DNA from 3 places in the Dactylosporangium sp. NPDC049742 genome. Region 2 is predicted to be linked to each of the others. Evidence: riboswitches for the same ligand, from Rfam matches in the RefSeq annotation. Region 2 holds a riboswitch; each other region holds the start of a gene.
The links. Region 2 has a riboswitch for thiamine pyrophosphate ahead of thiS (sulfur carrier protein ThiS). Riboswitches for the same ligand answer to the same signal wherever they lie in the genome.
Positions count from the first base shown of each region.

Region 1: another riboswitch for thiamine pyrophosphate. It lies ahead of AB0J72_RS47805 (fumarylacetoacetate hydrolase family protein); the one in region 2 lies ahead of thiS (sulfur carrier protein ThiS).
Region 3: another riboswitch for thiamine pyrophosphate. It lies ahead of AB0J72_RS09680 (ECF transporter S component); the one in region 2 lies ahead of thiS (sulfur carrier protein ThiS).

Region 1 is NZ_JBFANF010000066.1:23,415-31,246, forward strand. It holds gene AB0J72_RS47795 (hypothetical protein) at 1-56, shown strand, start outside; gene AB0J72_RS47800 (DUF6401 family natural product biosynthesis protein) at 283-630, shown strand; TPP riboswitch at 1,013-1,142, shown strand; gene AB0J72_RS47805 (fumarylacetoacetate hydrolase family protein) at 1,346-2,200, shown strand; gene AB0J72_RS47810 (universal stress protein) at 2,277-2,471, opposite strand; gene AB0J72_RS47815 (GAF and ANTAR domain-containing protein) at 2,653-3,381, opposite strand; gene AB0J72_RS47820 (GAF and ANTAR domain-containing protein) at 3,422-4,054, opposite strand; gene AB0J72_RS47825 (hypothetical protein) at 4,265-4,525, opposite strand; gene AB0J72_RS47830 (acyl-CoA desaturase) at 4,678-5,751, opposite strand; partial or broken gene AB0J72_RS47835 (ferredoxin reductase) at 5,763-6,877, opposite strand; gene AB0J72_RS47840 (GAF and ANTAR domain-containing protein) at 6,976-7,704, opposite strand; gene AB0J72_RS47845 (GAF and ANTAR domain-containing protein) at 7,733-7,832, opposite strand, start outside.
Region 2 is NZ_JBFANF010000062.1:21,529-29,360, reverse strand. It holds gene AB0J72_RS46195 (hypothetical protein) at 1-288, opposite strand, end outside; gene AB0J72_RS46190 (hypothetical protein) at 460-900, shown strand; gene AB0J72_RS46185 (aldo/keto reductase) at 959-1,933, opposite strand; partial or broken gene thiE (thiamine phosphate synthase) at 1,946-2,542, shown strand; gene thiO (glycine oxidase ThiO) at 3,088-4,140, shown strand; TPP riboswitch at 4,166-4,276, shown strand; gene thiS (sulfur carrier protein ThiS) at 4,275-4,481, shown strand; gene AB0J72_RS46165 (thiazole synthase) at 4,525-5,271, shown strand; gene AB0J72_RS46160 (thiamine phosphate synthase) at 5,265-5,780, shown strand; gene thiD (bifunctional hydroxymethylpyrimidine kinase/phosphomethylpyrimidine kinase) at 5,777-6,613, shown strand; gene thiC (phosphomethylpyrimidine synthase ThiC) at 6,742-7,832, shown strand, end outside.
Region 3 is NZ_JBFANF010000005.1:229,380-237,211, reverse strand. It holds gene AB0J72_RS09700 (hypothetical protein) at 272-649, opposite strand; gene AB0J72_RS09695 (PHP domain-containing protein) at 649-2,334, opposite strand; gene AB0J72_RS09690 (energy-coupling factor transporter transmembrane component T) at 2,446-3,183, opposite strand; gene AB0J72_RS09685 (ATP-binding cassette domain-containing protein) at 3,180-4,478, opposite strand; gene AB0J72_RS09680 (ECF transporter S component) at 4,495-5,061, opposite strand; TPP riboswitch at 5,135-5,241, opposite strand; gene AB0J72_RS09675 (acyl-CoA dehydrogenase family protein) at 5,394-7,310, shown strand; gene AB0J72_RS09670 (hypothetical protein) at 7,756-7,832, opposite strand, start outside.

The DNA of each region.
Region 1 (7,832 bases), on a different contig from region 2:
ACGACACGCGGGCCGTGCCTCCGCAGACCGGTCAACGGCCGCCGGCGACCCGGTAGCGCCGGTGCTCGACTGCGGCGGTGATTGCGACCCTCCCGGGCCGTGCCACCGCCGTCCCTGGTGAGCGGCAACCCGGCAGTCCCGGCATACCGGGTTGCCGGGTCCGGCGGATCGTCCCGGACTCGCCCGATCGGCCAGTCGGTCGGCAGCCGAACGGTCAGGATGCCGGTAAAGGAGCGGTTGCGGCATTTTCGCCCCGGTACGCCGTCTCTATGGTCGTACTTCATGAACATCCCCGCCTCGAACCTGGGCACCGACCACGCGACCGTGCAGATGCTGCTCGACCGCCTCCACCGCCGCATCGGCGCCGCCGGCCTCGCGGCAGCAGCTATGGTTCCCAGCCTGTCGGCGCGGGTGGACCAGCACGCAGCCGAGGTGCGGGACCTGCTCGGCGTCCGCGGCCGCCGGCCGACGCCCGCAGCGTTGGCGAGCTACGCCGACGGCCTACTGGACGGGGCCACCGACCGCGGATGGCAGCCGCCGCAGCACGATCTGGCCGGCTGGGTCGACGCCGACGGTGTGACGGTCCGGCTCGTGGCCCTGTGCGACTTGGCCTGCAGCGCCATGGCGTAGCGGCAGAAGCAACGTTTCGCCTCCTGCTGCTCAGTGAAGGGGCGCTGTACTCCTCGCGCATCGTCGAGTGGCGGCGGGCCCGCGACGCCAGCGCTCTGGCCGGGGTGGCCGACGAGCCGCGCCTGGTTTACCGACCTCGGCCCAGGCTTCTACGACACCCGCGTCAATCCCGAACGCCGCAAACGCAACCACATCCGCCAGTTCGAAGCTCTCGGCTACACCGTCACTCTCGCCCCAGCCGCCCGACCGGCCCGTAGTAAGCAGCATCCCAGCTGCGCCGGGATGCTGCCGCCTGCCCTCTCACCCTGCATTTTCGGATCAGCTTCACCCGAGCTCTCACCCTGCACCTGCCGGTTTCCGGCGTAGCGTATGTGAGTGCCTGCGGGACAAGCGGGAGAGCGAAGCTATTAGCCCAGCGGAGCTGAGAGGCCGAAAGATCGGAGAGGTTGGACGGCGATCCCCATTCACCTGATCCGGACAATGCCGGCGCAGGAAAATTGCCTCGCAGGTTATTCATCTGCACCGACCACTCGGCGCGCCGTCTTTGATGATGTCAACGGCCATGGCGATGTGGCGTGACGCATGTTGCGTGATCGGGATCAAGACTACTGCCGGTGAGGATCGCCGGGGTGGATGCCGCGCGCGATCCCGTGCAACGCGCCCTGCCGCGTCGTCGCCCAGATGACGAACTTCATCTCGCACGTCGACGAACTTCATCTCGCACGTCAAGGACACGGGCGGCAAGCCCGAGACGGTCCCGTTGACGTTCTTCCGCAAGACGTCGGGCTCGATCAGCGGCCCGTTCGACGACGTGGTCCGCCCCGGCCACGTGCGGCTGCTGGACTACGAGGTGGAGATCGGACTGGTCTTCGGCCGCCAGATGCCGGTCGGCACGACGGTCACCGCGGACAACCTCGCCGACTACGTCGCGGGCATGGTGGTTGCCAACGACATCGCGGCGCGTGACGTCCAGCTTCCGCAGACCCAGCTCTACGAGGCCAAGCCCAGCTCTACGAGGCCAAGTCGTCGAGACCGCCGTCGCCACCGACGACGGCGCGATCGACCTCGGCCGGCAGCGCACGGTCGTGAGGTACGCCCGATGACCGGGGACCTGCTGTGGCCGTACTACGCCGCGCCCGATGACCTGGCCACGATCGAAGCCGTACCGCTCAGGGCGCGGGGCCTGCCCGAATCGACCTACGCACCAAGCGGTCGCCCGCGACGGCCTGCTCGACGCCGTCCTCGTCCTGCGGCCCACCGAGGCAGCAGGCGCGCCCCCAGCCGCTGCCCGCCGTCGAGGGCGCACGGCGATCCTGGCCGAGGGCTACGGGCTGAGCGAGGCGTCCTGCGCGAGCGCGCGCAGCTTCCCGGAAGCGCCGCGGCCGCATTCGGTCGGGCAGTGCCCGCCCTACCAGCAGATGAGGGTGGTGCGTGCCGGCGCCGACGGAACCTGGGAGGACGTGCCCGCTGGGGGGAGAGGGGCTTGCTGGGGATCAGCGGCCCTACCGTCTTCCGGGGTTACGTCACCGGCCGCGGCGAGAACGGCCACGTCCTCAGGTGCCGCCGGTAGCATTGCCCGGGGCCGGGTCAGCCGGCCGGTGATCTGTTCGACCATCCGTAGGTCGCTGCCGCCCCAGGTCGCGGGTTCATGATGCTGCCTTCTCGGCATGAACGCGCGACGGGACGACGACGACCGGGCAGGGTGCGTGTTGCACGCAGTGTTGGCTGACCGAGCCGAGCAGGATCCCGGTGAACGTGCCGTGCCCGCGGCTGCCCACCACGAGGAGTTCGGCGCCGTTCGCGGCGTCCAGTAGGACCTTCGCCGGGTGGCCCTGCACCACCCGGGTGACGACATCGACGGTGGTGGCGTGCTGGGCGTTGACATCCGCGACGGTGTCGGCGAGGGTCTGATCGCCCTCGGCTGAGCCTCGAGAGTGTCACGGCGGGGCACCTGCACGTGGGCACGTACTCGCGGCGGCATTCCACAGTCCGGCGGGCAGGTCGTCGCGCCTGCGCACCGGGTCAATCAGCGGTGAGGTCGGGCAGGCTGGTCACGTCGGTGAGCACGCGAAGGGCGACGTCGCTGAGGCGGCGGTGGGTGCGCCGGGCGTGGGCCCGGATCAGCTCGAAGGCCGCGTCGACGGAGACGTGGTGCGCCTGCGCGACGGCCCCTTTGGCCTGTTCGATGATGATTCGGTTGTTCAACGCGCCCTGCAGCTGCTCGGTGAGCACCTCGCCGTGGTGGATCGCCCGTTCCTGCAGCAGGCCGATCGCGGCGACGTCGGCCAGTGCCTGCACGATCTGCACGTCGGCGTCGTCGAGGTCGTTGCGGCCGGTGCCGAAGACGCCCATCGCGCCGATGACGTCGTCGCGCAGTCGTAGCGGGAACGCGTGCACCGAGCGGAACCCGGCGGAGGTGGCGTAGCGCGCGAACTGCGGCCAGCGGGGGCTTGCGGTGGACAGATCGGCGTTGACGACCGGCGCCGCGCCGCGGAATGCGTCCAGGCATGGCCCGTCCCGCCATTGCAGCTGCAGCAGCTCCAGCAGTGTGGTCGTCTCGTCCGAGGCGGCCATGAAGTGCAACCGGTCCTGCTCGTCGGCAAGCAGCAGGCCGACGGTGGTGTCGGTGACCAGCCCGGCGACGCGGTCGGCGAGCATCTGCATGAACTCGATCAGGTCGAACCCGCCGACCAGGGTGTCGGCCACCTCGACGAAGATCGTCGCCAGACGTTGTTCGGATACGGTGGTCATGACGGCTTCCCGGCCTTTCGTGCGGTGTTCGTGCCACTGTTCATGGATGGTCGGTGTCGAGGCGGAGCCGGTGGGCGAGGATGTCCGCGGCCACCTCGCTCAACGGCCGGTCGGTGGCGTAGGCGTAGGCCCGGATCCGCGCCAGCGCCTCCGCGAGGGAGGTGCGCAACTGAACCATCACCATGCCCTGGGCCTGGAACAGTGCGGCACGGTGCTCGAATGCCTCGTCGAGCTCGTCCGTGCCGGTGGTCCGTTCCTGACCGTCCAACAAGGTCGTCACGACCTGGTCGGCGAGCGTCAGCGCCCGGCCCAGCTCCGGTCTGGACATCGCCCCGGAGCGGGCCCGGAACACGTCGAGGACGCCGAGGCGAGCCGCCCCGACCTGCAGGGGAAACGCGAACACCGCCCGGATCCCCTCGTCCAGGACCGCAGCGGCGTACATCGGCCATCGGCGCATCGCCCCATCGGTCAGGTCCGGCACCAGCACCGGGCGGCCGGCCGCGGCCGCGTCGATGCACGGGCCTTCCCCGAAGGTGAACTGCAGCTCCTCGATCCGCGCGGTGTCCGGGTCGGACGCCGCTGCCATGCCGTGAGTGCCGTCGGAGGCCATCAGGCTCACCCCGACCCCGCAGGCCGACAAGGCCTGCGCAGCGTCGACGCAGACCCGTTCCATCAGCTCCACTGTGCCGCCCACTGTAGAGATGTCCGGTGACGAGCCCGACCGGTACGGCCGCCGCTCGATCGTGACCCACGCCGGTCACGGCGACAGAACAACGTCGCGCGGCCGCAACTCGGCGCGGCAACGTGGGCGGCGGCTGGGGTTTCTGAGGACAGCCGCTTTCGACCGGACGCCGGACCAGCATCACTCCTGGTAAGGCTACCCTCACGCGTTCGGCTGGACAACGATGGCGACGCGGCCGGTGAAGTCCGGCCCCGCTTTGAGGACTGCATGGATCACGAGCGCGGCCTGGCCGAACGTGACGGCGAGGAAGGCGGCCGTCACCGCTGCCACCAGGACGATCCGGATGAGGAAGAACGCCTTCCAGCCGCCGAGGAACATGAGCGTGACGAGGCTCAGCCGGGCGAGGTAGTAGGCGGGCCGGCGCTGCCGCAGCCCCTCGGCGCCGATCCTGCGGGCCAGCACGGCGAAGTCGCTGCCGGGCGTCGTCCGTTGACGGCGTCGACGTGATCGCCGGTGTCATGGTGATTGCATGCTTCTATCGAACCGCCCGAGGCCGGCGTTGTCAGGAGCGCTACGTTCCGGGGCCCCGATGGTGCTGGCACCCCATAAAGCCCTCACTGGCCGGCTGGGCCTCGGCCGGGCAGGGCGAGGCGGACGATGGTTTTCCAGACGCTGGCGGTCTGGTGGGCGAGGGAGCCGGTGTTGTACCGCAGCCCGAACCGTTCGCAGAGGTCGCGGACCATCGGGGCGATCTCCGCGTAGCGATTGCTGGGCAGGTCGGGGAAGAGGTGGTGCTCGATCTGATGGCTGAGGTTGCCGGACAGGAGGTGGAACAGCGGGCCGCCGTCGATGTCGGACGAGCCCAGCAGTTGCCGCACGTACCATTCGCCGCGGGTCTCGCCGTCGAGCTGGTCCTCGGTGAACACCTCGGAGCCCTCGGGGAAGTGGCCGCAGAAGATGATGGTGTGTGACCACACGTTGCGGGCCACGTTCGCGAGGAGGTTGCCGAGCAGGGCCGGCACGAACGACGGTCCGGCCAGCAGCGGGAACGCCACGTAGTCCTTGATGATCTGGCGGCGGGCCTTGCGCAGCACCCCGCGCAGCTGGGTCAGTGCCTCACCCCAGCGTTTCTCGCCGCGCCAGGCACGCTCCAGCTCGACGTCGTAGATGGCGATGCCCCACTCGAAGACGACGGCCAGTGCGGCGTTGTAGAGCGGCTGGGCGAGGTAGATGGGGTGCCAGGGCTGCTCGGGGCTGACCCGCATCGCGCTGTATCCGATGTCGCGGTCCTTGCCCAGCACGTTGGTGTAGGTGTGGTGCACAACGTTGTGCGAGTGTTTCCACATGTCGGCCGGCGCGGCGTGGTCCCATTCCCAGGTGGTGGAGTGGATGTCTGGGTCGCGCATCCAGTCCCACTGACCGTGCAGGACGTTGTGGCCGATCTCCATGTTCTCCAAGATCTTGGCGACGGCCAGTGCCGCGGTGCCGGCCAGCCAGGCCGGCGGCAGGATCGAGATCGCCAGCAGGGTGCGGCCGCCCGCCTCCAGGACCCGCTGGACGGCGATGACCCGGCGGATGTAGCGGGCGTCGTGGTCGCCCAGGCTGGCGGCCACCTCGTCACGGATCCGGTCGAGTTCGCGGCCGATCTCCTTGATGTCGACCTCGGTGAGATGTTCGGGCACAGGCACAGGTGGATCTCCTACACATCGATCTCGACGGGACCGGCCGCCGCGCTGACGCAGGTCTGGATGAGTTCACCCTCGTCGCCGTGCTCGCGTCCGGTGCGCAGGTCGCGGATCCGGCCGGCCCGCAGCCGCACCACGCAGCTGTGGCAGATGCCCATGCGACACCCGCTGGGTATGAGCACACCGGCGTGCTCGCCGACCGCCAGCAGTGGTGTGCCGCCGTCGGCGTCGGCCAGACGTCCGCTCGTGACGAAGCTGACCCGGCCGCCGGCACCCCCGGGCATCCGGGCGGTCCGGAAGCGCTCGATCCGCAGGCGGTCGCCGGCTCCCGCCCGCCGCCAGTGCCGTTGCGCGTCGTCGAGCATCCCGGCCGGGCCGCACGCCCACGTGTGGCGTTCACGCCAGTCGGGGCAGATGTCACGAACCTGCGCCATCGTGATCCGGCCGCCGGTGCGGGTGTGCCGCTCGTACAACCGCAAGCTCTTCCAACCTGCGGCGAGGGCCCGCAGGTCCGGGCCGAGGATGACCTCCTCGGACGTCGGCGCGGACAGCACCAGTACTACGTCCGGCATACGATCCTGGGTGGCCAGGCTGTGCAGCATCGCCGCTACCGGCGTGACCCCGCTACCCGCGGTCAGGAACAACAGTCGTTGGGGCGCCGGGTCGGGTAGCACGAAGTCACCCTCGGCCGGGGTGAGGTGCACGATCGTGCCGGGCGTCACGCGGCGCACCACGTATGGCGCCACCAGCCCGTCCGGGGCGGCCTTGACGGTGATCGTGAGGCGTCCGTCGGGGCCGTGCGGTGGCGAGGACAGCGAGAAGGGCCGCCAGTGCCGGACACCGTCGATGTCGACCCCGACCCGCACGTAATGACCGGCGCGGTGACCTGTCCAGCCGATCCCGGGCGGATCACCAGGCACGCCGCGGAGGTGGTCTCCGGCCGCACCTGCTCGACCCGGCCACGCAGTCGCCGCAGCGACCACAGCGGATTGACCAGCCCGAGATAGTCATCGGGCAGCAGCGGCGTGCTCAGCCAGGACGCCGCGTCCAGCACGCCCCGACGTACCGTCGACCGGAGGCTGTGGTCGCTGCGGCGACTGGCAGAGGCGTAGAACGACGACCGGTGCACGCGTCGCTTCTACCCCTCTGTACCGGCGCTAACCTCGGCAGCCGGAGCGGCCACCACGAAGCACCGTCCGGCTTGCGTGAGTCCGGCCGTGCGTCCGGTCAGTCGGCGGTGAGGTTGTGCAGGGCGCTCAGGTCGGTGATCACGAGGCTAGCGACATCGCTGAGGCGGCTGTTGTTGCGTCGGGCGTAGGCTCGGAGCAGGTCGAAGGCGGCGTCGATCGAGACATGGTGTGCCTGTGCGACGGCCCCCTTGGCCTGCTCGATGACGATGCGGGTGTTCAGGGCGCCCTGGAGCTGTTCGGTGAGGACCTCGCCGCGGTGGATGGTTCGTTCCTGGAGCATGCCGATCGCGGCGACGTCGGCCAGTGCCTGGACGATCTGCACATCGGCCTCGTCGAGGGCCGTGTCGCGGATGCCGAAGACGCCCATGGCGCCGATCACGTCGCTGCGCAGCCGCAGCGGGAACGCGTGTACCGAGCGGAATCCGGCGGTGGCGGCGTAGGGCGCGAACCGCGGCCAGCGGGCGCTCGCCGCGCTCAGGTCGGCGTTGACGACGGGCTCGCCGGAACGGAATGCGTCCAGGCACGGGCCGTCATGCCACTGCAGCTGGAACAGTTCCAGCAGCTTGGTCGTCTCGTCCGAGGCGGCCATGAACCGCAGCCGGTCCTGTTCGTCGGCCAGGAGTAGGCCCACCGTGGCGGCCTCGACGAGGCCGGCCGTGCGGTCAGCGAGCATCTGCAGGAACTCGATCACGTCGAACTCATCGACCAGAGTGTCGGCGACCTCGACAAAGATCCTCGCCAGGCGTTGCTCGGATACGGTGGTCATGACAGTGTCCCGGCCCTTCCATCAGTGGTCATGTGCGGTCGGTGTCGAGCCGGAGGCGACGGGCGACGATGTCCGCGGCCACGTCACTCAGCGAACGGTTCCTGGCGTAGGCATAGGCCCGGATCCGA
Region 2 (7,832 bases):
CCAGCGGGTCGGCTCCATCCTGGCGAGGACGGCGCCGGCGGGCGGCAGGAGCACCGCCGTCAGCATGTACCCGACGAGGGTGACGACCTCGCCGCCCTCCTCGGGGCCGTGCCCGCGGGCGAGCCCGATGCCGAGCGCGACGACCTGCGCCAGCACGAGCAGCCCGACGACGCCCAGCCCCTGGAACAGCGGGCGGGTCGGCTCGCGGTGCCGGAAGAACTCGGCGAACGCCCAGGCGGCGAGGGCGAGCGACAGCACGTACACGGCGACTGCCAGAGGCCCGATCACGGCCGACAGCGTAATCCGGCGGCCCCGGAGCGCCCGCCCCGGGCTGGGACTGTCGCCTACCTGGCACTGTGCTGGGCGGTGGCACGTTTCGGGGATTCAATGCTTTCCGAGAACGCCTAACGTCTTGGGTGACAGCAAGGCAACACGGACATCAGTGAGCTGGGGGATGACATGAGCGAGTGGGACAGCGGCGACAACGGCGACCACGGCTACGACGGCGGCACCGACTACGGTCACGTGGAGGCCGGTGCGGACCACGAGTCGCTGGACCAGTTGCACCAGGTGCACGCGGCTGACAACAACTACGACTCGAACTTCGGCGTGTACGAGCAGGACTCCGCGTCGGCCGAGTCGACGTCGTTCGACCAGGGTCACCACGTGTCGTTCACGGACCCGTCGGGTGCGCAGTACGAGGAGTCGGACTTCACCTCGTACGACCACAACGAGGCCAACGCGGACCACGTGTTCGCCGCGGAGGGTTCGGAGCACTCGTCGGCGTCGGAGTACGACCAGCTCGACGCCCTGCAGGCCCGCCTCGACAGCACGTTCGCCTCGGGCACCGAGCTGCACACCGACGGCGGCAGCGCCGCGCTCGGTGTCGCCTCCAACTGAGTTCCACCGCGAAAGGCCGGCCCTCCCGGGCCGGCCTTTCGCCGTTTCGGTGACCCGTTCAGTGGCCCAGGACGGGGTGCGGCGCGTACGGCGCCTCGAGGCGCTCGATCTCCTTCTCGTCCAGGGTCAGCCCGGTCGCGGCGATCGCGTCCTCCAGGTGCGACAGCTTCGTCGCGCCCACGATCGGCGCCGTGACGACCGGCCTGGACAGCAGCCACGCGAGCGCCACCTGCGCCGGGGCGACCCCGCGCTCGCCGGCCACCTCCGCGTTGACGTCCACGACGGCGAAGTCGTCGTCGGTGTACATGGAGCTGAACGCGTCGCTCGCCGCCCTCGTCGTGCGCCGCTCGTCGCCGCGCCCGCGGTTGCCGGCCAGCATGCCCCTGGCCAGGGGGCTCCACGGGATGACGCCGATGCCCTGGTCGGCGCAGAGCGGCAGCATCTCCCGCTCCTCCTCGCGGTAGACGAGGTTGTAGTGGTTCTGCATCGACACGAACTCCGTCCAGCCGTTGGCCCGGGCCGTGTGCTGCATCTTCGCGAACTGCCACGCGTACATGCTGGAAGCGCCGATGTACCGGGCCTTCCCCGACCGCACGACGTCGTGCAGCGCCGCCATGGTCTCCTCGACCGGGGTCTCCGGGTCGAAGCGGTGGATCTGGTACAGGTCGACGTGGTCGACGCCGAGCCGCCGCAGCGAGTTGTCGATGCCGGCGAGGATGTGCTTGCGCGACAGCCCGGAGTCGTTGGGCCGGTCGCTCATCACGCTGTACACCTTGGTGGCCAGCACGTAGTCGTCGCGGCGCGGGAAGTACTTCGCCAGCAGCCGCCCCGTCACGGTCTCGCTGGCGCCGAGGGAGTAGACGTCGGCGGTGTCGAAGAACGTGATCCCGGCCTCGACGGCACGCCGCACGAACGGGTCCGCGGCCTCCTCGTCGAGCACCCAGTCACGCCACGCGGGATCGCCGTAGCTCATCATGCCGAGACAGATCTCGGAGACCTTCAGCCCGGTCCGGCCAAGTCGCACCTGCTTCATGTCTGAAAAACTATCGCGGTGCTAGGACGACTTCATCTCATCACCGATACCCGGCCCGGCCGCGACGTCCTCGGCGTCGTCGGGCACGCGCTCGCCGCCGGCTTCACCGTCGTCCAGGTCCGCCCCGAGGACGGCGTCACCGACCGTGAGGCGTACGAGCTGACCCTGCGCGTCGTCGCCCTCTGCCGCGCCGCGGGCGCCGTCTGCCTCGTCAACGACCGCCTGCACATCGCCCTCGCCGCCGGTGCCGACGGCGCCCACGTCGGCGCCGACGACCTGCCCGTGTCCGCCGCCCGCCGCGTCCTGGGCCCGCACGCGATCCTCGGCGCGACCGCCCGCAACCCCGTCTCGGCCCGCCAGGCGGTCGCCGACGGCGCCTCCTACCTCGGCGTGGGCCCCGCGTACTCGACCACCACGAAGACCGGCCTCCCCGCCGCCATCGGCCCTTCCGGCGTGCGCGCCGTCGTCGAGGCCGTCGACGTCCCGGTCATCGCCATCGGCGGCGTCACCCCGTCCCGCGCCGCGACCTTGTTCGCGGCGGGCGCCCATGCCGTCGCCGTGGTCGGCGCGATGAGCACCGCCCCCGACCCGGCCGCGGCGGCCGCCGCCTTCGCCGCGGCCCTCGCCGCCGCCCCTCCGTCAACCGCCTCCCTCCCGGCACCGCCTTCCCCGGCCGCTGCGTCTGCAGTCGGTGTTCCTGCCGGCGATCCCCCCGCTCCCGGCTCCTCCTCGGCGGGCGATGCTTCCTCGGTCGGCCGCTCCTCTTCTGCCGCTGACCCTTCCGCCGTTTCTCCGTCCACTGCTGCTCCGTCCACTGCCGACTCCGTGTGCGCACCCCCCGCAGCCGGGTCGGCGACCGGGTCTGCCGTCTCCATGTCCGGACCGGCCGCGACCAGTTCAGCGGGCGATAGCGCGACTGCTCCCGCAGCTGATTCCATGACCACTTCGACCGTCATCCCTGCACCGGACAAAAGCGAAATGCCGGATAAATCCGGGCGCTTGCGTCTGGATTCATCCGGGGAAGGCGGCGGGTCCCGCCCGTTCGAAGGTGACGGCCTCCGTCCGTCTGGGGAAGGCGGTCGGTCGCGCTCGCTGGGCGCCGGCCACGCCGATGGGCATGCGGCGTCGGGGCAGGGTCCGGCTGGAGGGGTGGCGTGAAGGTCGGGATCGTCGGGGGAGGGATCGTCGGGCTCAGCGTCGCGTGGGAGCTGGCGCGGCGGGGGGAGCAGGTCACCGTGTACGACCGGGACCCGCGGCGGGGGGCGGGCCGGGTCGCGGCGGGGATGCTGGCGCCGGCGGCCGAGGCGAGCTTCGGGGAGGAGGCGCTGCAGGGCCTGATGCTCGAGTCGATGCGGCGGTGGCCCGGGTTCGCGGCGGAGCTGAGCGCGGCGACCGGGATGCCGCTGGGGTACCGGACGGAGGGGACGCTGCTCGTCGCGCTCACCGACGACGACCTCACCGAGGTGCGGCGGCTCGTCGACTACTACCTGCGGGCGGGGCTGCCGGTCGAGCCGCTGCGGGGGCGGGAGCTGCGGGAGCTGGAGCCGATGCTCAGCCCGCGGGTGCGCGGCGGGGCGAAGGCGGCCGGCGACCATCAGGTCGACCCGCGGCTGCTGCTCGCCGCGCTGCGGTCGGAGCGGCTGCCGGTGACGTGGGTGGAGCGGGACGTCGAGGACCTGTCCAGCCTGCGGGACGATGTGATCATCGTCGCGAACGGGATCGGGATCGGGCGGTTGACCGGGCTGCCGGTGCGGCCGGTGAAGGGACAGCTGCTCCGGTTGCGGGGGGCCGAGCCGCTGCTCACGCACGTCGTGCGGGGCGTCGCGCTGGGGCGGCACGTGTACCTGGTGCCGCGCGCCGACGGGGAGCTGGTCGTCGGGGCGACGGAGGAGGAGCGCGGCGCCGACACGACGGTGACCGCCGGTGGGGTGCTCGACCTGCTGCGACCGGCCGCGGACCTGCTGCCGGGGGTCGCCGAGCTGGCGCTCGCGGAGACCCTCGCCGGCCTGCGCCCCGGGACCCCGGACAACGCCCCGATCCTCGGCCGGCTCGAAGGGCACCCGCCCGGCAACGTGTACGTCGCGGGCGGGCACTACCGGCACGGCGTGCTCCTCGCGCCGGTCACCGCGCACGCCGTCGCCGACCTGGTCACCAAGGGATCGACGGACGTGGACATCAGCGCGTACGGGGTGGGCCGCTTTACCTGAGGACCGCGGCGGGGTTATGGTCAGCTCGTACCCCACGGGAGTCCGGTATGACCGGGCTGAGAGGGGGGCTGTCAGCCCCCGACCGTCGAACCTGATCCGGATCATGCCGGCGCAGGGAGTCAGGAGTGAGCCGTATGCAGCTCGTGGTCAACGCGGTCGCCGCCGATGTGGACGACACCGCGACCGTCGCCGACGTCGTCCGTGGCCTCGCCGGGGTCGCCGACCCGCGGGGCGTCGCCGTCGCGTTGAACGGGTCCGTCGTGCCGAGGGCCGACTGGGCCGGGACCAGGCCGGTCGACGGCGACACCATCGACGTCCTCACGGCGGTCCAAGGTGGCTGACCTCGGCAACGGCACCGGTGGTGCCAACGGCGCGAAGCTCAGCATCGCCGGGGAGGACCTGCCGTCGCGGCTCATCCTCGGCACCGGCGGGGCGACCAGCCACGCCGCGCTCGAGGCCGCGATCCGGGCCAGCGGCACCGGGCTCGTCACGGTCGCGCTGCGCAGGCTCGACCCGGGCGCGCCGTCGCTGCTCGACGTCGTCGAACGGTGCGGCGTCCGGGTGCTGCCCAACACCGCCGGCTGCTACACGGCGACCGAGGCGGTGAAGCTCGCCCACCTGGCCAGGGAGGCGTTCGGCACGGCGTGGGTCAAGCTGGAGGTCATCGGCGACGAGGAGACGCTGCTGCCCGACGCGGTCGAGCTGGTCACCGCCGCGGAGCGGCTCGTCGAGGACGGGTTCACGGTCCTGCCGTACACCACCGACGACCCGGTCCTCGCCCAGCGCCTCGCCGACGCCGGATGCGCCGCGGTCATGCCGCTCGGCGCGCCCATCGGCTCCGGCCTCGGCATCCGCAACCCGCACAACATCGCGCTCATCCGGCAGAAGGTGGCCGTGCCGGTCATCCTCGACGCCGGGATCGGCACCGCCTCCGACGCGGCCCTCGCCATGGAGCTCGGCTGCGACGGGGTGCTGCTCGCGACCGCGGTCACCCGCGCCGAGCACCCCGCGCGCATGGCGGAGGCGATGCGGCTCGCGGTCGAGGCGGGCCGGCTCGCGCACACCGCCGGGAGGATCCCGCGCCGCCTGTACGCGACCGCCTCGAGCCCGATGGGGGGACTGCCATGGTGACGAGGCTGGTGCTGTTCACCGACCGCCGGCAGGCGCACCGGCCGCTCGACGAGGTGGTCAACCGGGCGATCGACGGCGGCGCGCGGCTGGTCGTCCTCGGCGAGCAGGACCTGCCCGAGGGGGCCCGCGCCGACCTCGCCGACCGGCTCCGCGGCATGCTCGACGGCGTCAAGGGCCGGCTCGTGCTGGCGGAGGACACGGCCGCGTACCGCAAGTGCCACGACCAGGCGGAGCTCTTCGCCGCGGCCGAGGCGGAGGTGGGGTTCGCGACCCTGTCGCCGATCTTCCCGACCCGGTCCAAACCCGGCTACGGCCCCCCGCTGGGGCTGGCCGCGCTCGCCAGGATGGCGCTGGTCGTCCCGCTGCCGGTGTACGCCCTGGGCGGCGTCGACTCGCCGGCCAGGGTCCGGGACTGCCTCGACGAGGGAGCCGCGGGCGTCGCCGTCATGGGCGCCGTCATGCGCGCCGACGACCCCGCGAGGTTCGTCAAGGAGCTGATGACCGCGTGACCGGCCCGGAGCGCAGCGGAGGTGACGGCGTGAACCCGGCCGTCGCCTTGACCATCGCCGGGTCCGACTCCGGTGGGGGTGCGGGGATCCAGGCGGACCTGAAGACGTTCGCCGCGCACCGGGTCTTCGGCACCAGCGTGATCACCGCACTCACCGCGCAGAACACGGTCGGCGTGCGGGGGATCTCCGCCGTCGACCCCGGGTTCGTCGGGGCGCAGCTCGACGCGGTCCTCGCCGACCTGCCCGTCGCCGCCGTCAAGACCGGCATGCTCGCCACACCCGAGACCGTCGCCCTCGTCGCGTCGTACGCGCCGCGGCTGCCCGGCCTCGTCGTCGACCCGGTGCTCGTCGCGTCGTCCGGGGACCGGCTCTTCACCCGGGACGCCGAACGCGCGTACCTCGACCTGCTCTTCCCGCACGCCGCCGTCGTCACGCCCAACCTGCGGGAGGCGTCGGTGCTGCTCGGCCGGGACGTCACCGACGTCGACGACGCGATCAAGGCCGCCCAGGACCTCGCCGCGACCGGACCGAAGTGTGTCGTGGTGAAGGGCGGCCACCTGCGCGGCAGCCGCGACGCCGTCGACGTCGTCTGCGTCGGCGGCACCGTCGAGCTGCTGTCGCTGCCGTGGGTCGACACCGCGAACAACCACGGCACCGGGTGCACGTTCGCGGCGGCGACCGCGGCCCGGCTCGCGCTCGGGGAGCCTCTCGCCGAGGCGCTCGCCGGGGCGAAGCAGTACGTGCAGTCGGCCTTGAGCGCCTCGTCCGGCTGGCGGCTCGGCGCCGGGCACGGTCCGCTCGCGTGGGGTCCCTTCTCCGGCCCGCTTCCGTAACCCACCAGGTCCGGCCCGCGGATCTTCTGGTCCGGCCCGCTCGCTCAGTACATCTGCCGAAAACGCGAACAGGTGCGCCTCATGGCGTGCCCGCTTCGCCGTGCCCACAGCCCACGAAAGGATGCGCCATGAAGCGCAAGGTCCACGTCCAGGGGTCCCGCGACGACATCCGTGTGCCGTTCGCCGAGGTCGAGCTGAGCGGCGGCAACCCGCCGGTGCGCCTCTACGACACCAGCGGCCCGCTGAACGACCCGCCCGCCGGCCTCCCGCCGCTGCGCGCGCCGTGGATCGCGGCCCGCAGCGGCGATCATGGGGGAGAGCGGACGCAGCTGTACTACGCGCGGCAGGGGATCATCACGCCGGAGATGGAGTTCGCGGCGATCCGCGAGGGCGTCGACCCGTCGCTGGTGCGCGACGAGATCGCGGCCGGGCGGGCGATCCTGCCCAACAACGTCAACCACCCGGAGAGCGAGCCGATGGTCATCGGCAGCCGCTTCCTGGTGAAGGTCAACGCCAACATCGGCACGTCCGCGGTCTCCTCCGGCGTCGAGGAGGAGGTCGCGAAGCTCACCTGGGCGACGAAGTGGGGCGCGGACACGGTCATGGACCTGTCCACCGGCAAGCACATCCACGCCACCCGCGAGGCGATCGTGCGCAACTCGCCGGTGCCGATCGGGACCGTGCCGATCTACCAGGCCCTGGAGAAGGTCGGCGGCGACCCGCTCAAGCTGACCTGGGAGGCGTACCGCGACACCGTCATCGAGCAGGCGGAGCAGGGCGTCGACTACATGACCGTGCATGCCGGGGTGCTGCTGCGGTACGTGCCGATGACCGTCGGCCGGGTGACGGGCATCGTCTCCCGCGGCGGTTCGATCATGGCCGCCTGGTGCCTGGCGCGGCACGAGGAGAACTTCCTGTACACGCACTTCGCCGAGCTGTGTGAGATCTTCGCCCGGTACGACGTCGCCTTCTCCCTCGGTGACGGGCTCCGCCCCGGCTCGATCGCCGACGCGAACGACGAGGCGCAGCTCGCGGAGCTGCGCACGCTGGGCGAGCTGACGAAGGTGGCGTGGGGGCACGACGTGCAGGTCATGATCGAGGGCCCCGGCCACGTGCCCATGCACAAGATCAAGGAGAACGTGGACCTGCAGATGGAGTGGTGCCACGAGGCGCCGTTCTACACGCTCGGACCGCTCACCACCGACGTCGCGCCCGCGTA
Region 3 (7,832 bases), on a different contig from region 2:
CAGGGGGGCTGGCCGGCGATGGTCCTGATTGGCCCGCCGGACGACGGTGGTCAATGATCCCCGCAGCCCCGCAGCCCCGCAGCCCCGCAGCCCCGCAGCCCCGCAGCCCCGCAGCCCCGCAGCCCCGCAGCCCCGCAGCCCCGCAGCCCCGCAGCCCGGCGGGTGGTCTGTGCCTGGCAGCAGCGGCGCCGGCTGGTGGTGCGCTGGCAGCAGCGGCGCTCGCCGGCGGTGGTCCCCGGTAGGTCCGGAGACGGCACCGCCGGCGGTGCGATCAGTGGTCCTGGCAGCAGGGGTGCTGGGAGGCGGACTCGAACGGGACGAGGACGCCGCCGCGGGCGAACTGGGTCACCAGGGTCAGCACGCCGTCGCGCCAGATGGGGCGGACGAAGTCGCCGGTGTCGATCAGCATCTCCGGGACGGCGGTCATGCCGCCGAGGATGACGACGCGGTCGATGGCGGAGTCCGCCAGCACCGTCGAGACCGGAAGGACGCCGGTGAGCTTCTCCCAGCCGGGGAAGAGGACGGCGCGGGCGCCCTCCGGCGGGGTGCCCGTGCCGACCTGGACCTTGCCGCCCTCGAAGTACGTGAACGCGGGGCGGCCGCCCACCACGATGTGGTGGTCGGCCGCCGTGACGTCGGGAAATCCCATTACCGGGGGTAGACCCAGATCGGGTTCGCGTAGAACCAGAGGTCCTTCCACGGGTCGGCGTCGCCGACGACGTCGATCGCGGGGCCGGCCGGGTCGACCGCCGGGCCGTGGTAGCCGGGGGCGGTGCGGTTGCCGTCGGTGCCGCGCAGCCGGACGTAGAAGGGCTGGTCGACGGGGCCGAGGTCGTACGTGAACGCGACCGTGCCCGTGGACTTGTTGACCTCGAAGGACTTCACGACCTTCGTGTCGGGGGCCTTGAACGTGTCCTTGTCGGAGACAGCACCCGTGACGGCGCCGCGGATCACGTCCACGCGGGCGAGGGTCGGCACGAAGTTCGCCCAGTTCGGCGTGTTCGCCAGCTTGATGCGGATGGTGAGCTCGGCGCGCTGGCCGCGGCGGACCACCAGCGAGTCGCCCAGGGTGACGCCGGAGCCGCCCGCGCGGACCTGGACGTCGAGGGCGCTGATCAGGCCGCCGTGGTCGACCCAGACGCGGCCGGCCCGCAGGGCCTCCATGACGGCGGCGTAGCCGAAGTTGCGCGCGCCGACGTGGGTACGGCTGTAGTAGCCGGGCCAGAAGTCACCGGGGGTGAGGCTGGCCGGCTGACCGTACACCGGGTCGAAGTGGTAGCCGTTGGCGTTGAAGTCGGTGTTGTCGGGGCGCTTCGCGGTCTCCTCGTAGACGACGTGGGAGTCCGAGTTCGCGGTGATCCACCACGCCTTGCCCTCGGCGAGGAGGCTGTCCCAGAGGCCGCCGACGGTGGAGGTCATCCAGTCGAAGCCGCCCCAGGTGCGGTAGCTCTCCAGCGGGTAGCCGGGGAACGAGGCGGCGCCGGGCGCGTTGCCGTAGAAGCCGCGGGCGGAGCCGCCGCCGGTCGGCTTGGCGATGCCGGCGGCCTGGTGGCCGGGGGCGCCCTCGAAGCCGATCGCGATGCGCGGGTTGGCGTCGCGCCAGCCGCGGATCTCGTGCGGCGAGTCGATGCCGTTACGGGCGGGGTGGTTGGCCAGGAACAGCGCGTCCTGCACCCGCCGCTTCGTGACCTGCTCGCCGAGGAACTTCACGCCGGCGATGGCGAGGGCCTCGGTGACCAGGGACGGGTCGACGGCGCCGACGACGGAGCCGTCGAACGTGTTCTCGAACTCCTTCAGGACCGCGACCTCGTTGGCACCGGGGTGCACGAAGACGGTGCCGTGCTCGGCGGCCGGGATGTTCCACTCCAGGCCCTGGAAGACGAGGACGTCCTTGTAGTCGTCGCGGGCCGCCCGGATGTCCGGGTTGACCTTGTCGACGCCGATCTTCACGTGGCCGGTGCTGCCGTGGTCGGTGATGACCATCCAGTCCAGCCCGTACGCGGAGGCGTGCCGCACGTGGTCGGAGACCCGGTACATGCCGTCGCTGGAGAACTGGGTGTGGATGTGGTGGTCGCCGGCGAGCCACTTGTAGCCGTTGCCCAGCGGGCGGCCGTGCCCGTGCCGGTCGTAGCCGTCGAAGCCGGCGTGGTCGTCGTCGTCGCCGTGGGCGTGCGCGGTCCCGGCGCCGGCGAGGGCACCGCCGGCCGCGGCCGCGGCACCGAGCAGGCCGGCGCGGCGCAGGAAGCCGCGGCGGGAGACGTCGCCGGGGGAGAGTTCGCTGTCGGGGATCGAGGCGTCGAGCACCGCGGGGACGTCGCCGGCAGCCTGCGGCATGTCCTCGTGGTGATGGTGGTGGCCGTGGCCCATGTTGGGGGCTCCGTTCAGTGTCGATGGTCCTCACCGGGGAATCTCGACCGCCTGAACGAACATCAGGTAGCGACGTGGCTATGTATGCACGAACTTCAGCAAGATCAATGCCGCCGCGAGGGTCGCGCCGGCGAGCACGACCGACCCGTCGGACCAGCCGAAACGGGTCTCACGGGCGCTGGTGCGGGGCTGCCCCCGGTCGAAACCGCGGGCCTCCATCGCGGTGGCGAGCCGGATACCGCGCCGGATCGCGCCGACGAGCAACCCGAACGTCGCCGACGCCGCGAGCCGCAGGTGCGCGACCGGGTTCCAACCGGCGTCGATGCCGCGGGCCCGCCGGGCGAGGCGGATCAGCCGGTACTCGTCGGTGAGCAGCGGCACGAGCCGGAACGCGGCGAGCGCGCCGATCGCGAACCGGGGCGGCACCTTCACGTGCGCGATGAGCGAGTCGGCGAGGTCGGTGGGGTCGATCGTCGCGAACATCACGAACCCGGGCAGTCCGATCGCGATGAGCCGCAGCGCGTAGCCGAGCGCCGGCTCGTGTACCTCGAAACCGGCGACGGTGCCGACGACCGGTCCCGTACGGGCGCCGAGCAGCACCGTGAAGACGAGCACGACGGTCGCGGACAGCAGCAGCGGCCACCCGCGCCGCCACAGCTGCGCCGCGCTCAGTCCGGTGAGCGGCAGCAGCGCCAGCTCCACGCCGATCGCGACCGCGGTGACGAACGGGTCGACGGTCGACAGCACGGCGGCGGTGAGCAGCGCCGCCGCGAGCAGTTTCGCGGTCGCGTCGCGACGGCGCAGCCAGGCGGTCATGCGCGGTCCAGCCGCAGCCGGCGGTCGCCGAGCGCCCGTACGAGGTCACGGTCGTGGGTGACGATCACCAGGCCGCGGCCCTCGTCCCGCAGGTCCGCGAGGAGGTCGACCAGCTCCCGCCACGTCCGCGGGTCCTGCCCGAACGTCGGTTCGTCGAGGATCAGCAGGTCCGGGGCGGCAGCGAGGGCCGTGGCGACGCTGAGCCTGCGCTGTTCGCCGCCGCTCAGGGTGTACGGGTTGGCGAGGGCGAGCCTGTCGAGACGCAGCCGGCTCAGCAGGTCGTCGACGACCTTCGGGTCGCGGCCGCCGAGGAGCAGCTCGTCGCGGACGGTCGAGGTGACGAACTGGTGCTCCGGGTTCTGGAAGACCGAGCCGATCCGGCCGGCGAGCTTCGAGGCCCGCCAGCGGTGCGGCGGCCGCCGCTCGCCGGGGGCGTGCACCCGGCCGGGCTTCGCCGGCTTCGTCAACCCGCCCAGCAGCAGCGCCAGGGTCGACTTCCCGGCGCCGTTGGGGCCTTCGACGGCAAGGGCCTCGCCGGCGCGGACGACCTCGTCGACGACGTTGCCGGTGTGCCGCAGCGCCAGCCGCTCCGCGGTCAGCAGGACCGGGCCGGGACCGGAGCCGGGCCGGTGCGGCACGACGACCGGCTCCTGCTCCTCGCCCAGCGTGACCACCCGGTCGACCAGGGTCAACGCGTTCTCGAGGCGGTGTTCGACCAGGATCATGGTGGCGTCGACGTCGTGCAGAGCTTTCGCGAGCGCTGCCCGTACCAGCTGCGCACCCGCCGGATCGAGGTTGGCGGTCGGCTCGTCGAGCAGGAGCAGCCGCGGCTGCGACACGAGCACGCCGGCGATCGCGAGCCGCTGCTGCTCACCGCCGGACAGCTGGGCCGTGTCGCGTTCGCGGTCGTACGGGAAGCCGACGGAGGCGAGGGCGGCGTCGACCCGCGGCCAGATCTCGTCGCGGGCCACCCCCCGGTTCTCCAGGCCGAACGCGACGTCGTCGCCGCAGCGGCTCATGACGAGCTGGGTCTGCGGGTCCTGGAAGACGATGCCGGTGCCCGCCCTGCGCTGCCGGGCCGGCGCGCCGTCGACGAGCACCTCGCCCTCCTGCTCGCCGGAGTCCTCGGCGAGCAGGCCGGCGAGCGCGGCGAGCAGGGTGCTCTTGCCGGCGCCGGAGGCACCCGCCAGGAGGACCCGCTCGCCGTGCTCGATCCGCAGGTCGAAGTGGCGGACCGCCCAGGCCTTGCGCCCGGCGTGCCGCCACCCGAATCCCTTGAACTCGACGGTGCTCACTGTTGCTGAGATGTGCCTAGACGGCGGCCCGCTCGCGCCCCGAGGGGAAGCGGTCCAGGACGCCGGTGGTGGCGAGCGAGCGCTGCAGCGCCCACGAGCCGGCGCCGGCGATGACCGCGCCGCTGGCCATGACGATCGCCGCGTACAGGGCCTTGTCGGTGTTGCTGAACGCGCCGTAGTAGATGTTGAGGTCCAGCAGGGCCGCGCCGCCCCCGGCGAGGGCGCCGGCGACGAGCGCGTTGCCGAGCTTGAAGCTGCGGTAGCCGGTGAACGCGAAGCCGAACTCGCCGCCGACGCCCTGCACGAGGCCGGACAGCAGCACGCCGAGGCCCCAGGTCGAGCCGAACAGGGCCGAGACCAGCGCCGCGACGAACTCGGTGTAGAGCCCGGCGCCCGGCTTGCGGATGACCAGCGGGCCGAGCACGCCCGGGATCAGCCACACGCCGTAGATGAACGCGCGCCACGGCAGGGCGACGCTCTCCATGGCGTTCCACAGGTTGTTCCACGCGTAGAACACGGCGGCGAACGCCACCGCGATGACCGACGCGACGATGATGTCGACGGTCCGCCAACGGGTTTCCATTTCGGTGCCTCCTGGTCCGGGGGTGAGCCAGAAGGAGACGCGACGCCACGCCGCGGGTGCGGACGTGGCGCGTGGCCTGAGGTGACCGAGCTTCCTGCGCTGGCATTACCCAGATCAGGTTCGAGGGTCTGCGGCTTGCTCGCCGCACTCTCAGCGCTGTGCGCTCCCCTGTCGGATGTGAAGTTGTTTCCCGACGGTAACAGTGAACGTTTCCCGCTCGTAGGTCCGCGTCATGAAAATCACGGCGCTTGATCCTCGTTGGCGAGGCATGGCCTTCGCTACTGGCGGGTAATAGCCTGGTCGGTACTGGACTGACACCTGGGGGTGCCGCAATGACGCAGGTCGCTTCCTCGCCCACCGCTAGCAGCACGCACACGGAGAAACAGGCGCGCAAGGTCATCGAGGCCAGCCGCGAGCAGGAATGGCGCAAGCCGAGCTTCGGCAAGGAGCTGTTCCTCGGCCGCTTCCGCCTCGACCTGATCGACCCACCGCCGGCCGACAAGCAGGCCGTCGAAGGCCAGGAGTTCCTGGCGAAGCTCCACTCGTACATCAGCAGCGTCGACGGACAGCAGATCGAACGCGACGCGCGCATCCCCGACGAGGTGCTCCGCGACCTGGGCTCGCTCGGCGCCTTCGGGATGAAGATCGACACCAAGTACGGCGGGCTGGGGCTGTCGAACCTCGACTACTGCCGCGCCCTCGCGCTGGTCGGGTCGGTCAACCCGTCGATCGGCGCGCTGCTGTCGGCGCACCAGTCGATCGGCGTGCCGCAGCCGCTGAAGCTGGTCGGCACCGACGAACAGAAGTCCCGCTTCCTGCCCCGCCTCGCGGGCGGTGAGGTGTCGGCGTTCCTGCTGACCGAGCCAGAGGTCGGCTCCTACCCGGCGAACATGCGCACCTCCGCGGTGCCGACCGGGGACGGCGACTACCTGCTCAACGGGGTCAAGCTGTGGGCCACCAACGGCACCCTCGCCACCCTGTTCGTGGTGATGGCGCTGGTACCCCGTTCCGAGGGGCACCGGGGCGGCATCACGGCGTTCGTGGTCGAGGGCGACGCACCCGGGATCACGATCGAGCGGCACAACGCGTTCATGGGCCTGCGCGGCCTGGAGAACAGCGTGACACGCTTCCACGACGTGCGGGTGCCCGCCGCCAACGTCATCGGGGGTGAGGGGCAGGGCCTGCGGATCGCGCTCAGCACCCTGAACACCGGCCGGCTGTCGCTGCCCGCCATGTGCGTCGGCGCCGGCAAGTGGTGCCTCAACGTCGCCCGCGAGTGGGCCGCCGAACGGGTCCAGATGGGCCGCCCGATCGGCTCGTACGAGGCGATCGCGAAGAAGATCGCGTTCATCGCCGGCTCCACGTACGGCATGGAGGCGATGCTGGAGCTGTCCTGCCGCCTCGCGGACGACGACCAGAACGACATCCGCATCGAGGCCGCGCTGGTCAAGCTGTACGCGAGCGAGCTGGCCTGGAAGGTCGCCGACGAGCTGGTCCAGATCCGCGGCGGCCGCGGCTACGAGACCGCCGACTCCCTGGCCGCCCGCGGCGAACGCCCCATCCCCGCCGAGCAGATCCTCCGCGACGTGCGGATCAACCGCATCTTCGAGGGCTCGACGGAGATCATGCACCTGGCGATCGCCCGCGAGGCCGTCGACGCCCACCTCTCCGTCGCCGGCGACATCATCGACCCCGACGCCGGCCTGGGCGCGAAGGCCAAGGCCGCGGGCCGGGCCGGCGGCTTCTACGCCAGGTGGCTGCCGACCCTGGTCGCCGGCAAGGGCCAGCTGCCGTCCGGCTACAGCGAGTTCGGCCCGCTCGCCCAGCACCTGCGCTACGTCGAGCGCTCCTCCCGCCGCCTGGCCCGCGAGACCTTCTACGGCATGGCCCGCTGGCAGGGAAAACTCGAACACAAGCAGGGCTTCCTCGGCCGCGTCGTGGACATCGGCGCCGAGCTCTTCGCGATGTCCGCGGCGTGCGTGAAGGCCCGCAGCGAACGCGCGACCCGGCCCGAAGGGGTCGAGCTCGCCGACCTGTTCTGCCGCCAGGCCACCCTGCGCGCCGAGGCCCTCTTCCGCGAGCTGTGGGACAACGCCGACGCCATCGAGTCCACCGCCGCGAAGCGGGTCATCGCGGGCCGCTACCTGTCCCTGGAGGAGGGGATCATCCCGCCCGCGGCCGCAGGCCCGTGGCTCGCGGACTGGGAGCCGGGCGCGTCGACCGCGGAGGACGTCCGCCGCCGCTTCTGACCTCCTCGCGTAGGGGCCGTCCGCACACCCGGGCGGTCAGCCGGAGACCCGGCTGGCCGCCCGGGCCCGTGCCTGTGCCCGTCCATGCGAGACACGGGCGGCCAGTGTCTCGCGTGCGCGGGCGGGCGGCCAGTGTCTCGCGTGCGCGGGCGGGCTGCCTGCGATCAGGCCGCGCCGGGGCGGGCGGCCACCCACACCCGTGCATCGCGTGCGTGGCCGCCACCCACGCCCGCGTCTCGCGTGTGCGGCCGGGGCTGCTTACCGATCACGCCGCGCACGAGGCGGGCCGCCACACCCGTTGTCCCGCGCGCGGGCGGGCTGCTTGCGAGCAGGCCGTCGTCGCTCCACCTGGGCCGGGCTCAGGACGACCCGAGGCCGGCATCGAGCCGGGCGGCGCGTCGGCGTTCCGCTTCACCAACACGCTACTCCACCGCGCCTAATTGATCTACAAATGGGTAACAGGGCGCTCACTGAGCGATATAACCGCAGGCCGTAGGCCGAGGCTGCGGAGTTCCAGGCTGG